DNA from 2 places in the Polaromonas sp. P5_D5 genome. Region 2 is predicted to be linked to the other one. Evidence: riboswitches for the same ligand, from Rfam matches in the RefSeq annotation. Region 2 holds a riboswitch; the other holds the start of a gene.
What was found. A riboswitch is a leader RNA that binds a small molecule or an ion and turns the genes downstream of it on or off. The one in region 2 is predicted to bind glycine.

Region 1 (5,768 bases), on a different contig from region 2:
GATCTGCGCGAGGGCCGTGAAGTTTTCGCTCGGAATGCCTTCCCACGACGGCGGCGTCCAACCCTTGTGGCTTTCAGGAATCGCATCGTAAAACTGTTCCAGATGGCGCGGAAAATCCGCCATGGCCTGGAGCGTTGCGGGGTTCAGGGGCTGGGCAGGGCTCATCAGCCGGCCTTGCGCAGCGAAGGCCAGAGCACCGCCTGCGCCACGATCACGTTCTCGCCATTGAAGGTCGCCGCCGGCGAGCCGTAAAGCTCGTAACCCAGCGCCAGCGCCTCGCTCACGCGGCGGCAAAAGCTCGCGTCATCAGGGCCGGTAAGGAGCCTGTAGGTGGGAAGACCGTCGGGGGGCGTGGTGGCGGGTGATGTCATGGCGGCAAGCGGCTGATGAACGGAGGGCGATATTACCGTTTCCGCCCACCTGCTGCAGGACGCCGTGCTTCAGACCCCCTTTTCAGGCCTTGCTCAGGCCTTTGCCATCCCCGGCAATGCCATCACACGCCCCGGCGCCGGCATCCCGGTAAACGCAAAGTCGACTTCCGGCACGCGCCCGCTCACGATGTCCGCAATCGCCGCGCCCGAGCCGCAGGCATGCGTCCAGCCCAGCGTGCCGTGGCCCGTGTTGAGGAAGACATTGGAGGCCTTGCTTTTGCCGATGTAAGGCACATTGCTCGGCGTGGCCGGCCGCAGACCCGTCCAGAACTGCGCGCCCTCGCCGTCCGTCATGTCGGGAAAAAGCTGCTTCACACGGCGCACGATGGCGTTGCAGCGCACCAGGTTCAGCTCGGTGTTGTAGCCGTTGAGCTCGGCCGTGCCGGCAATGCGCAAGCGGTTGCCAAAACGCGAGAACACCAGCTTGTACTCGTCATCCGTCAGGCTGACCTGGTACGACGCCGCCTCGTTGATCACGGGCAGCGTGACCGAATAACCCTTGGCCGGGTAGATGCGCAGGCTTTGCCCCAGCACCTTGGCCCACTGCGCGCTGAAGGCGCCCAGGCACATCACATACGCGTCGGCTTTCAGCATCTCGACCTTGCCGCCGGCCTCGCCGCTGCCCATCGCCACCTGCACGCCGTTCAGCTGCCCCTCTGCAGCGTCCAGGCCCAGCACGGTGGTGTTGTACAGAAATTTCACACCGGCTTGTTCGCAGCGCGCCGCCAGCGCGGCGGTAAACGCGCGGGCGTCACCCGATTCATCGCTGGGCGTCATGCTGCCGCCCACGATGCTGCCACGGCATTGCGCCAGCGCGGGCTCAATCGCCACACACTCGTCGGCCGTCTTCATGTCGAGTTCGCAGCCGTGCTCGCGCATGATGCGCGCGGGCTCCTGTGCCGCGTCGTACTCGGCCTGGCTGGTGTAGAAGTGCAGGATGCCTTTGGTCTGCGCGTTGTACAGCAGGCCCAGCTCGGCGCGCAGCTTTTGCAGCGCGCCGCGGCTGTACATGCCCAGGTTCACGATCTGCTTGATGTTTTGTGCCGTGCGCGCGGGCGTGCAGTTGCGCAAAAACTCCAGCCCCCACAGCCACTGGTTCACATCGGCGCGCAGCCTGAAAAGCAGCGGCGCATCTTCACGCGCCAGCCATTGCAGCACTTTCAGCGGCGCGCCCGGGTTGGCCCAGGGCTCCGCGTGGCTCACGGATATTTGCCCGCCGTTGGCAAAGCTGGTTTCCATCGCGGCCGCGTTGCGGCGCTCCACCACCGTGACTTCATGGCCGCGTTGCGCCAAATACCAGGCCGTGGTGATCCCCGTGACACCCGCACCCAAAACCATGACTTTCATGGCGATTCCTTTTCATTCAAGCAGAACATTGCAGTAGCGCAAGCGCCGTGCCAGGGGTTGCTGTTGAATCGGAAGAATCGTGGCAACCGCCAAGCCATCACATGCTTGCGGCCGCTTCCACTGTCCTTGTTACCTGAGAGATTCAGCCGTTGCTTGGGGCTTCGGCTTTGCTCCTTCGGTGCGCTGCACCTTGCGTGCGGCGTCTCTCCAGACGGCTGTGTGTTCCGGGCAGTACGGGACCTGAGCGATTATGGAAGTTTGCGCCTTCGGTGGCTGCCTTGTGGGGCAGCGCTCTCCTGCTTGAACGGGTTTGAATTTACCACCGAAGCCTGTTTTGCCAAGCGTGAATGCGGCGTTCAGTACAGGTCTAGCGGGTTGATTCAGGCTCTTAATAGTAGGTGGCGGGCCTGGATTGCCAAAACCCCTGGGCGAGCACGCGAGAGGCTCAGCCTTCGCTCGCTGCGCTCACAAACGCGGCTTTGGCATGGGTATAGGCCTCGCGGTCACCCGGGTGCCTGGCCGCCAGTTCCGCCTTGAGCGCGGCATAGCGCGCCGCCAGCGCCGGGTCCGAACGCAGGGCGTCGCGAAAACGCAGGCGCTGCGCCCACACCTCGCCGCCGCGAACCACCAGGTGCAGATGATGCGTGCGCCGCCCTTCTGTCCAGCGCATCAGCCATTTACGGTCGGTCAGCGAGGCGTTGAATTCAGCGGAGGTCGTGTAACCGTTGGCGCACAGCGGCGCCAGAAGCGCCTCGGCCGCCGCCATGGATTCCACACCGGCCAGCATATCGATCACCGGTTTGGCCGCCAGGCCGGGCACGGCTGTGCTGCCGATGTGCTGGATGTCGATCAGGCGGGCCGGCAGCTGAGGGGAGAGCGCAAGCAGGCGGTCCCGCTCAGCCACAAACTGCTGGGGCCAGGCTGGGTTGTAGGCCTGCAAGACCACTTCCTCGTGGATAGCGGCAAGCAGCGATTCCTGGTCAGTCATGCGCGTGACGGCTGGCAGGTTGTTGTGCAGGGGCAAAAAACGCTGTGCGACACGCCAGAATCCTTTGCGGGGTCATTTTTAAGGCGGCTTTAAGCATGAAAAAGGCCATTTGCCCAATCAGTGATTGCGCGAGCAGCTATCAAAACAATAGCAACCAGAAATCCCCACGGCTGCGAATGGGGCGGTCTGCATTTCATTTACCTGAGCGCCAGCACAGCTTTGCGCGCCTGCGTCAGTCGCTCTTCCAGGTAGGCGCCATAAAAGTCGGTAGATGCCAGGCCGACCAGCCGTTCCGCCAGGTCTTGCCCGGCCGGGCCCAGAAACAGCACGGTGGGTGTGAAACCGGCTTTCCATGCGGCCACTTGCGCCGCAGCCGTTGTCACCTGGCCGTCAAAGCCGGTCAGCGGTGTCGTGCGGTCGCTGATGTTGAGTTGCCAGGCGTGCAGGCTGCCGTCTCGTTGCCCTGGCAGCAGGTAGTTGCGCCGTACCAGCTCGCAGAATGGGCAGCCGGGCAGGCTGACCAGCAGCACCAGCGGCTCATTTTTAAGGGCGGCGATTCCAGCGGCAGCCGGCAAAGAGGCCGGCACAGGCAAGGCCGTGTCTTTGGCCAGCGCAAGCTGGGGCACGGCCAGCCCGGCTGCCAGCGCGGCTGTGAACTGGCGGCGGGCCACCTGGCTCATTCAGCGCTTTCCAGCAAAATCTTCGTCAGCGCAGCCGGTTCGCTGATCATGGGGTCATGGCCGGTTTTGATTTCGACCACGCGCGAATTCGGCAGCCATGCACCGTCCCAGAACTTTGCGTCCTTCACGCGCAGCCGGCTGGGTTCAATCGTGGCCAATGCGGGCTCGGTGCAATTCACAAAAGTGCGCGGCACGGCGGCTACGCGCTGCATATCAAAGTGCAGCGGTGCCTGGTAGGTGTTGCCGGGGTGCGGCGTCTGCCGGCGCTTGACCCATTCGCGGTCGGCATCGTGCAGGCCGAACACCTCCGGGTCGGGCGCCGGAAAGCTGAAGCTGGGTGAAGCCTGCGCCGCCGCCATGCGCTGCTGCTGCGTGGCGCTGGCCTGTGTGCTGCTCCAGCTCTCGCCGGGTTTGGGCACCACCGCATCCACATACACCAGGTGCTTGATGCGGTCGGGCATGCGGTCGACCACCGCCGTGCCAATCATGCCGGCATAGGAATGCACCGCCAGAATCACTTCATGCAGCTCTTCCGCCTCAATCAGGTTGATCACGTCGTTGATGTGCGTGTCCAGGTTGATCGTGGGTGAGAGCAAATGGGCCCGCTCGCCCAGGCCGGTCAGTGTCGGCGTGAAGACCTTGTGGTGGTCCAGCTGCAGTGCCTGCGCCACGCGCCGCCAGCACCAGCCGCCATGCCACGCGCCGTGCACCAGAACAAAATTGTGTTTCATCGAGTCACCTCTTTGTGGAAGGTTGCTGCATCAAATGGTCTTGCCACTCTTCAGTTCAGATAGCTGGGCGTCTGAATAGTTCAGTACCTCGCGCAGCACTTCATCCGTATGCTGGCCCAGCAACGGCGGCGGCAGATCGGTGCGCACCGGCGTGGCGCTCATGCGGATGGGGCTGGAGACCAGCTTCAAATCATCCTTCACCGGGTGCTTCCACTCCGTCACCATCTTGCGCGCCTCGATCTGCGGGTCAGCAAACACCTCTGCCAGGCTGTTGATGGCACCGCACGGCACTTTTGCCGCCTCCAGCGCACCCAGCCAGTCGGCTTTGCTGCGCGTTTTCATCACCGCTTCCAGGATCGGCACCAACTGGCCACGGTTGAGCACGCGGTTGCGGTTGGTGGCAAAAAGCGGGTTGGTCGCCAGCTCCGGAATGTTGGCCACCGCGCAGAACTTCGCATACTGCGAGTCATTGCCCACCGCGAGGATCAAGTGATCTTTGCTGCCATCCGCGGCCGGGGCCACTTCAAACACCTGGTAAGGCACGATGTTCTGGTGCGCATTGCCCGCCCGGCCCGGCGCCTTGCCGCTGACCAGATAGTTTGCGCCCAGGTTGGCCAGCATCGCCACTTGCGTATCCAGCAGCGCCATATCCACCTGCTGGCCCTCGCCGGTTTTCTCGGCATGGCGTAGTGCGGCCAGTATCGCCACCGTCGCATACATCCCCGTCATCAAATCCGCCACCGCCACACCCACTTTTTGAGGCCCACCCCCCAGATCGTCGCGCTCGCCGGTCACACTCATCAACCCGCCCATGCCCTGGATCGCATAGTCATACCCCGCACGGTCGGCATAAGGCCCGTTCTGCCCAAAGCCCGTGACCGAGCAATACACGAGGCGCGGGTTAATGGCCCTCAGCGACGCATAGTCCAGCCCATAGCGCGCCATATCGCCCACCTTGAAGTTCTCCACAAACACATCGCAATGCGCCGCGAGTTCCCGCACCAGCGCCTGGCCCGCGGGTTGGGCAATGTCGCAGGTGACGGATCTCTTGTTGCGGTTCGTGCCCAGGTAATAAGCCGCTTCGGTATCCGCCCCCTGCGCATCCTTCAGAAACGGCGGCCCCCAGGTCCGCGTGTCATCACCCGTGCCGGGGCGTTCAATCTTGATGACATCCGCGCCCAAATCAGCCAGCGTCTGGGTACACCAGGGGCCTGCGAGTACGCGGGAGAGGTCGAGGATGCGGATGCCGGATAGGGAGTTCATGGTGGCATTTTGCCTTTACATCGGAGCGATGGGCGATGTAGGCGCACCCAGATCGTCGGCGACTTTGTCGAATTCAATCTCCCTGCGTGCTTTTTCTAGTGGGGTTGATGTAATCTGCTGTTTCTCTCGAAGAATTTCAGAAACCCAAGGCCATGCTATTCCGCGGTTTTGTTGGACATATCAAAGTTAGAACGCAGAATAGGCCTTCATGAAATGCGTTTCAACCCGTCATCACAACGGACTGCCTGAGGTAGCCGCTGAATCTCAACGTTAGGCGACACCCAATGAGGACACTCAGCTTCGATGCAAGCTTCCTTTGCAACTCGAA
Region 2 (5,768 bases):
CGCCAGTCAACGCCGAATTTGAAAAGCAGTTCGGCAAAGCCAACATCGACGCGATCAGGAACTACAAGTAAACCGTACCGCAGCTATTTTGCTACTTTTTTTGTAGCTACTTGCGCCCGCCACCATTGGTCTGCGGGCGTTTTCATTGAAATTTTCAATTCTCCTCATGTATCGGCGCATCCATGAAACAAGTATTTCTCCAACTTGAACGGTGGACCACCGGCTTCTCCATGCTGGTGGCCTGCGTGATGCTGGTCATCGCATCGGGGCTCGGCGTGTTCCAGATCCTGACGCGTTTTGTCTTCGAGCAGCCTGCAGAGTGGAGTGAAATTCTGATCCGCCTCAGCCTGATCTGGATGGTCTTTATGGGAATTCCCACGGCTTTCCGCCAGGGCGCCATGGTCAGCGTGGATGTGCTCTATCGCTGGAACCCACCTCGCATCCGGCGGGTGCTGGACTGGCTGGTCTGCCTCGCCGCCCTGTTCCTCGTCGCAGTCATCGTCTGGTGGGGCTGGGACTATTCCCTTCGCGGGCGTGTGCAGTCCATGGCCGGCCTTGAATCCATTTCCATGTTTTGGGGCTATGTGGCCATGCCTGTCGGCGGCATGTTCTGCGTGATCGGCATCATCGGCAACCTGATCGACCCACAGCGGAATGAATTGGAAACCGCACAATGAGAACAAAAACTGGATTTCACCTTCAAGCAGGGGCCGCGGAACCGGCTTTGCCGGGCCGCAGGCGCGGCCCCAGAGGGGCTGGAGCCCGCGGCTCCAAGCCTGCCTGCGCAGGCTTGGACGGGCGACAGAGGCGAAGCGTCTCGCGAGCCGCGGCCTGCAAGGCCTCGCGCATTACACGAAGTGAAAAGCGTGGGGGCCAAGTATGACCGCGGTAATGATTTCCACCATGGTGCTGTGCTTTGCACTCACCGTTTCCGTGGCCGTTTCCATCGGCCTGGCGTCCATCTTCGGTATCCAGGCGTCCAACGCCAACATGCTGATTTCAGTCAAGGAGATGTTCTCCTCGATCAACAAGTTTCCGCTGGCCGCGATCCCCTTCTTCATCCTGGCCGGCAACCTGATGGAAACCGGCGGCATCTCGCGCCGCCTGGTCGAGTTCGCCAAAAGCATTGTGGGCGGCGTCCAGGGCGGCCTGCCCATGACCTGCGTGCTGACCTGCATGATTTTTGCGGCCGTGTCGGGCTCTTCTGTGGCCACTACTTTCGCCATAGGCGCCATCCTGATCCCGGCGCTCATCAAGCACGGCTACCCCACCGCCTACGCCGCAGCCCTGCAGGCCACCAGCGCAGAACTGGGCGTGATCATTCCGCCATCCATCCCCATGATTCTTTACGGCGTGAGCGCCGAGGTCTCGATCGGAGAACTCTTCATCGCCGGCTTCGGCCCGGGGCTTTTGATCGGCTGCGCGCTGATGCTGTTCGTGCACCTGTACTGCCGCTGGAAGGGCTGGGGCAAGCACGACGGCGACGGCCGCCTGAGCTTTGGCAAGGCGACCTGGCAGGCCGGCTGGGCGCTGCTGATGCCGGTGATTATTCTGGGCGGCATTTACGGCGGGATTTTCACGCCGACCGAGGCGTCGGCGGTGGCGGTGTTTTATGCGCTGGTCGTCGGCACCGTGATCTACCGCGAAATCAAGCCGGCCGACCTGTACGTCATCCTGCGCAAATCGGTGCTCTCCAGCGCCGTGATCATGTTCATCATCGCCAATGCCGGGCTGTTCGCCTTTCTGATCACCCGGGCCGGCGTGCCGGACGCCATAGGCCATTGGCTGGAAGCAGTGCTGCAATCGCCCGCCCTCTTCCTGCTCGGCGTTAACGCGGCGCTGTTCATCATCGGCATGTTCATTGAAACCAGCGCCGCCATCATTGTTCTGGCACCCATCCTGGCGCCAGTGGCTGTGCATTTCGGCATCGATCCGGTGCACTTCGGGCTGGTGATGGTGGTCAATCTTGCCCTGGGCATGATCACACCGCCTTTCGGCGTGAACCTGTTCGCGGCCTGCACCGTCGCCAGGATATCGCTGGACCGCATCGTGACCCACCTGATCCCCTTTGTGCTCGTCATCCTGGCTTGCCTGATGGTGGTCACTTACGTCCCGCAGCTGTCGCTGGCTCTGCGGGATCTCGTCTACGCAAAATAGCTTTTCGGACGGGATTCACGAGGCTGTCATTTTCAGCAGCCATGCTCGGGGTTTCATTTCAGGATGAAATCCATGCAGCTCCACAAAACCGACCGCGCCCGTGCCGAGCTCAAGCCCGGCGTGAGAACGCTAGGCCAGCGCGAGCGCACCCTGCTGCTGATGGCCGACGGCAGCAAGTCGGCCCAGGACTTCCGCCCGCTGTTTGAGGGCGACGGCGAAGCGATTGCCCTGCGTCTTTTGCGCGACGGCTTTCTGGAAGCCCATCCCGGCAAGACGTCCGCACCGGCAAAAAACCCCGCGCCTGCACCCGCCCACACACTCACGCCGGCGCAGCTACAGAACTTTCCCAGCCCCGAAACCACCCAGGCCATTCAGGTCTCTGCCGATCAATTTGAAGGCAAGCGCTCGCTTGCCACAACCCGGATGTTCCTGTTCGACATCTGCGAACGCATGTTCGCCCGGCGCAACCCGGAGATGGCCGAGCGCTTTCGCGAAGCGCTGCGCAATGCCAAAGACCGCGAGACAATGCTCGGCGCCTCGCGCGAAATGATCGAGGAAATCGAAAAAATCGCGGGCCACGAGCGCGCCGACTCCATCAGCGAGCGCATCGCCATGCTGCTGCCGCAGCACCAGGCCGCCTGATCGAGCCGACAGCGGCTTCCGTTACACTCAGCGGTGTCAGGAGAGAGTTTTCCTCGCGAAAACCGCCGAAGGCGCACGAGCACCCTGGGGGCACCCCCCTTGAGTAGCACTGAACGCTCAGGCAAAAGGACTGGCAACCGCCCTGCGGCGCACCACGCGGCAAGGCGTTCCCTACTGGAGAGAGGCCGCCTTTCACGGGCAGCCCACCGAAGGAGCAAGCCTGCATCGCCGGGTGAATCTCTCAGGTAAAGTGGACAGCAGGGGCAGCCCATGGATTGAGAACAAGTTCTTGCCATGACCGTGTTTGCCCCCTGGAGAATGCCTTGTCCGATTCGTCCACCTCTTCCGCCGCCCCCGAAACCTTGTTGAAAACGCCCCTGCATGACCTGCATGTGGAGCTTGGCGCGCGCATGGTGCCTTTTGCGGGCTATTCGATGCCGGTGCAGTACCCCGCGGGCCTGATGGCGGAACACCACCACACACGCCAGGCTGCCGGCCTTTTTGACGTGTCCCACATGGGCCAGCTACGCCTGGTGGGTGCTGATGCCGCAGTCGCGCTGGAATCCCTGATACCCGTTGATGTGATCGACCTGCCCGCCGGCAAGCAGCGCTACGGCCTGCTGTTGAACGACGACGGCGGCATCATCGACGACCTGATGTTCTTCAACCGCGACTACGCCAACGGCGGCGACCTCTTTGTCATCGTCAACGGCGCCTGCAAGGTCGGCGACATTGCACACATCCAGGCAAAGATCGGCTCGCGCTGCGAAGTCATCCCCATGCCGGAAATGGCGCTGATGGCGCTGCAGGGCCCACAGGCCGTCACTGCCTTGCAGCGCCTGGCGCCCGGTGTCGAAAAACTCGTATTCATGACCGGCGGCCGCTTCAGCGTGGCCGGCTGCGACTGCTTCATCACCCGCAGCGGCTACACCGGTGAAGATGGCTTTGAAGTCTCGGTGCCTGCTTCGCAAGCTGACGCACTCGCACGCGCGCTGCTCGCGCAACCTGAAGTCAAACCCATCGGCCTGGGCGCGCGCAATTCGCTGCGGCTGGAAGCGGGCCTGTGCCTCTATGGCAACGACATTGACACCACCACCACGCCGGTGGAGGCCAACCTCAACTGGGCCATGCAAAAGATCCGCCGCACCGGCGGCGCACGTGCCGGCGGCTTTCCGGGTGCGGACAAAATCCTGGCCCAACTGGCAGACCCCGCCCTACTCACCCGCAAGCGTATCGGCCTGGTGGCGCTGGAGCGCGTCCCTGTACGCGACCACACCGAACTGCAAAGCACCGACGGCATGGCTATCGGCGAAGTCACCAGCGGTTTGTTGGGCCCCACCATCAACCAGCCCGTCGCCATGGGTTACATCAAACCTGAGTTCGCTGCGCTGGGCACACGCGTGAACGCCATCGTGCGCGGCAAGCCGGTGCCCATGGAAGTGGCCGCCATGCCTTTCGTTCCCGCCCGCTACTACCGCGGTTAAGCACCAGATCAAGCTCCCCGTTTTATTCACCCCACTCAACCCCTGGAGAACCTCATGACCGTCAAATACACCGAAGACCACGAATGGGTCAAGATTGAAGGCAACGTCGCCACCGTCGGCATCACCGTGCATGCGCAGGATGCGCTGGGCGATGTGGTGTTTGTGGACCTGCCGGCTGTCGGCACCACCTTCGCCCAGAAAGAAACCGCCGGTGTTGTCGAATCCGTCAAGGCCGCGGCCGACGTGTATATGCCCTTGAGTGGCGAAGTCACCGAAATCAACGAAGCCCTAAGAGACGACCCATCTCTCGCTAACAGCGACCCGATGGGCGCCGGCTGGTTTTTCAAAGTCAAGCTGTCCGACCCAACGCAGCTTGACGCGCTGATGGACGAAACCCGCTACACCGCCTTCGCTGCCTGATTTTCTGACCGATTCTTTTTTCTGACTCCTGGCTGCCAAGCCTGACACGGGACCCGACATGTTGATGCAATCCGCCAAGCCCTTGGGCGATCTTGAAAACCCTGCCGAATTCATCGCCCGCCACATCGGCATCGATGACGCCGACGAAGTCCACATGCTCAGCATCGTGGGCTCGGCCTCGCGCCGCGCGCTGGTGGAAGGCATTGTTCCACGCTCGATTGCACGCAGCACCGCCATGGCCATCCCGGCCCCCGTCACGGAGGCGGCCGCGCTCAAGCAGCTCAAAGCCATCGCGGCCAAGAACCAGGTGTTCAAGAACTTCATTGGCCAAGGCTACTACGGCACCTACACGCCGGGCGTGATCCTGCGCAACATCCTCGAGAACCCCGCCTGGTACACGGCCTACACGCCCTACCAGGCTGAGATTTCGCAGGGCCGCATGGAAGCGCTGATCAACTTCCAGACCATGGTCTGCGACCTGACCGGCATGCCGATCGCCAACGCCTCCATGCTCGACGAAGCCACCGCCGCCGCCGAAGCCATGACCCTGGCCAAGCGCAGCGTGAAAAGCAAAAGCAATGTCTTCATCGTCGCAGGCGACTGCCACCCGCAAACAATTGAGGTGATCCAGACCCGCGCAAAGCCCTTGGGCATCGAGGTGAAGGTCAGCACGGCAGCCGTCACGGTGCCGCAACTGATGGCCGAAGGCAATTACTTCGGCGTGCTGGCGCAATACCCCGCCACCACAGGTAGCATCCATGACCTGCGCCCGCTGGCCGGCCAGGCGCATGTCGATGGCGCAGCCCTCTGCGTTGCGGCCGACCTGCTGGCGCTCACGCTGCTGGCCCCGCCCGGTGAATGGGATGCCGACATCGTGCTCGGCAACACCCAGCGCTTCGGCATGCCCATGGGCAACGGGGGGCCGCACGCGGCTTACCTTGCCTGCCGCGACGAATTCAAGCGCTCGCTGCCCGGCCGCCTGGTCGGCGTGACCATCGACAGCCACGGCAACCCGACCTACCGCCTGGCGCTGCAAACCCGTGAGCAACACATCCGCCGCGAGAA

Region 1: linked by a shared signal. The riboswitch ahead of ACXJKE_RS16295 (D-amino acid dehydrogenase) and the one ahead of gcvT (glycine cleavage system aminomethyltransferase GcvT) in region 2 are both predicted to bind glycine.

What each region holds. Positions count from the first base shown of each region.
Region 1 covers NZ_JBFUMJ010000003.1:729,911-735,678, reverse strand. Annotated here, with positions in the region: gene ACXJKE_RS16305 (DinB family protein) at 1-165, opposite strand, end outside; gene ACXJKE_RS16300 (DUF1737 domain-containing protein) at 165-371, opposite strand; gene ACXJKE_RS16295 (D-amino acid dehydrogenase) at 465-1,778, opposite strand; glycine riboswitch at 1,890-1,999, opposite strand; gene ACXJKE_RS16290 (GrpB family protein) at 2,224-2,766, opposite strand; gene ACXJKE_RS16285 (hypothetical protein) at 2,964-3,446, opposite strand; gene ACXJKE_RS16280 (alpha/beta fold hydrolase) at 3,443-4,177, opposite strand; gene ACXJKE_RS16275 (CaiB/BaiF CoA transferase family protein) at 4,208-5,440, opposite strand.
Region 2 covers NZ_JBFUMJ010000002.1:358,458-364,225, reverse strand. Annotated here, with positions in the region: gene ACXJKE_RS08435 (TRAP transporter substrate-binding protein) at 1-71, shown strand, start outside; gene ACXJKE_RS08430 (TRAP transporter small permease) at 183-677, shown strand; gene ACXJKE_RS08425 (TRAP transporter large permease) at 880-2,157, shown strand; gene ACXJKE_RS08420 (hypothetical protein) at 2,230-2,799, shown strand; glycine riboswitch at 2,827-2,942, shown strand; glycine riboswitch at 2,964-3,067, shown strand; gene gcvT (glycine cleavage system aminomethyltransferase GcvT) at 3,123-4,283, shown strand; gene gcvH (glycine cleavage system protein GcvH) at 4,338-4,703, shown strand; gene gcvP (aminomethyl-transferring glycine dehydrogenase) at 4,762-5,768, shown strand, end outside.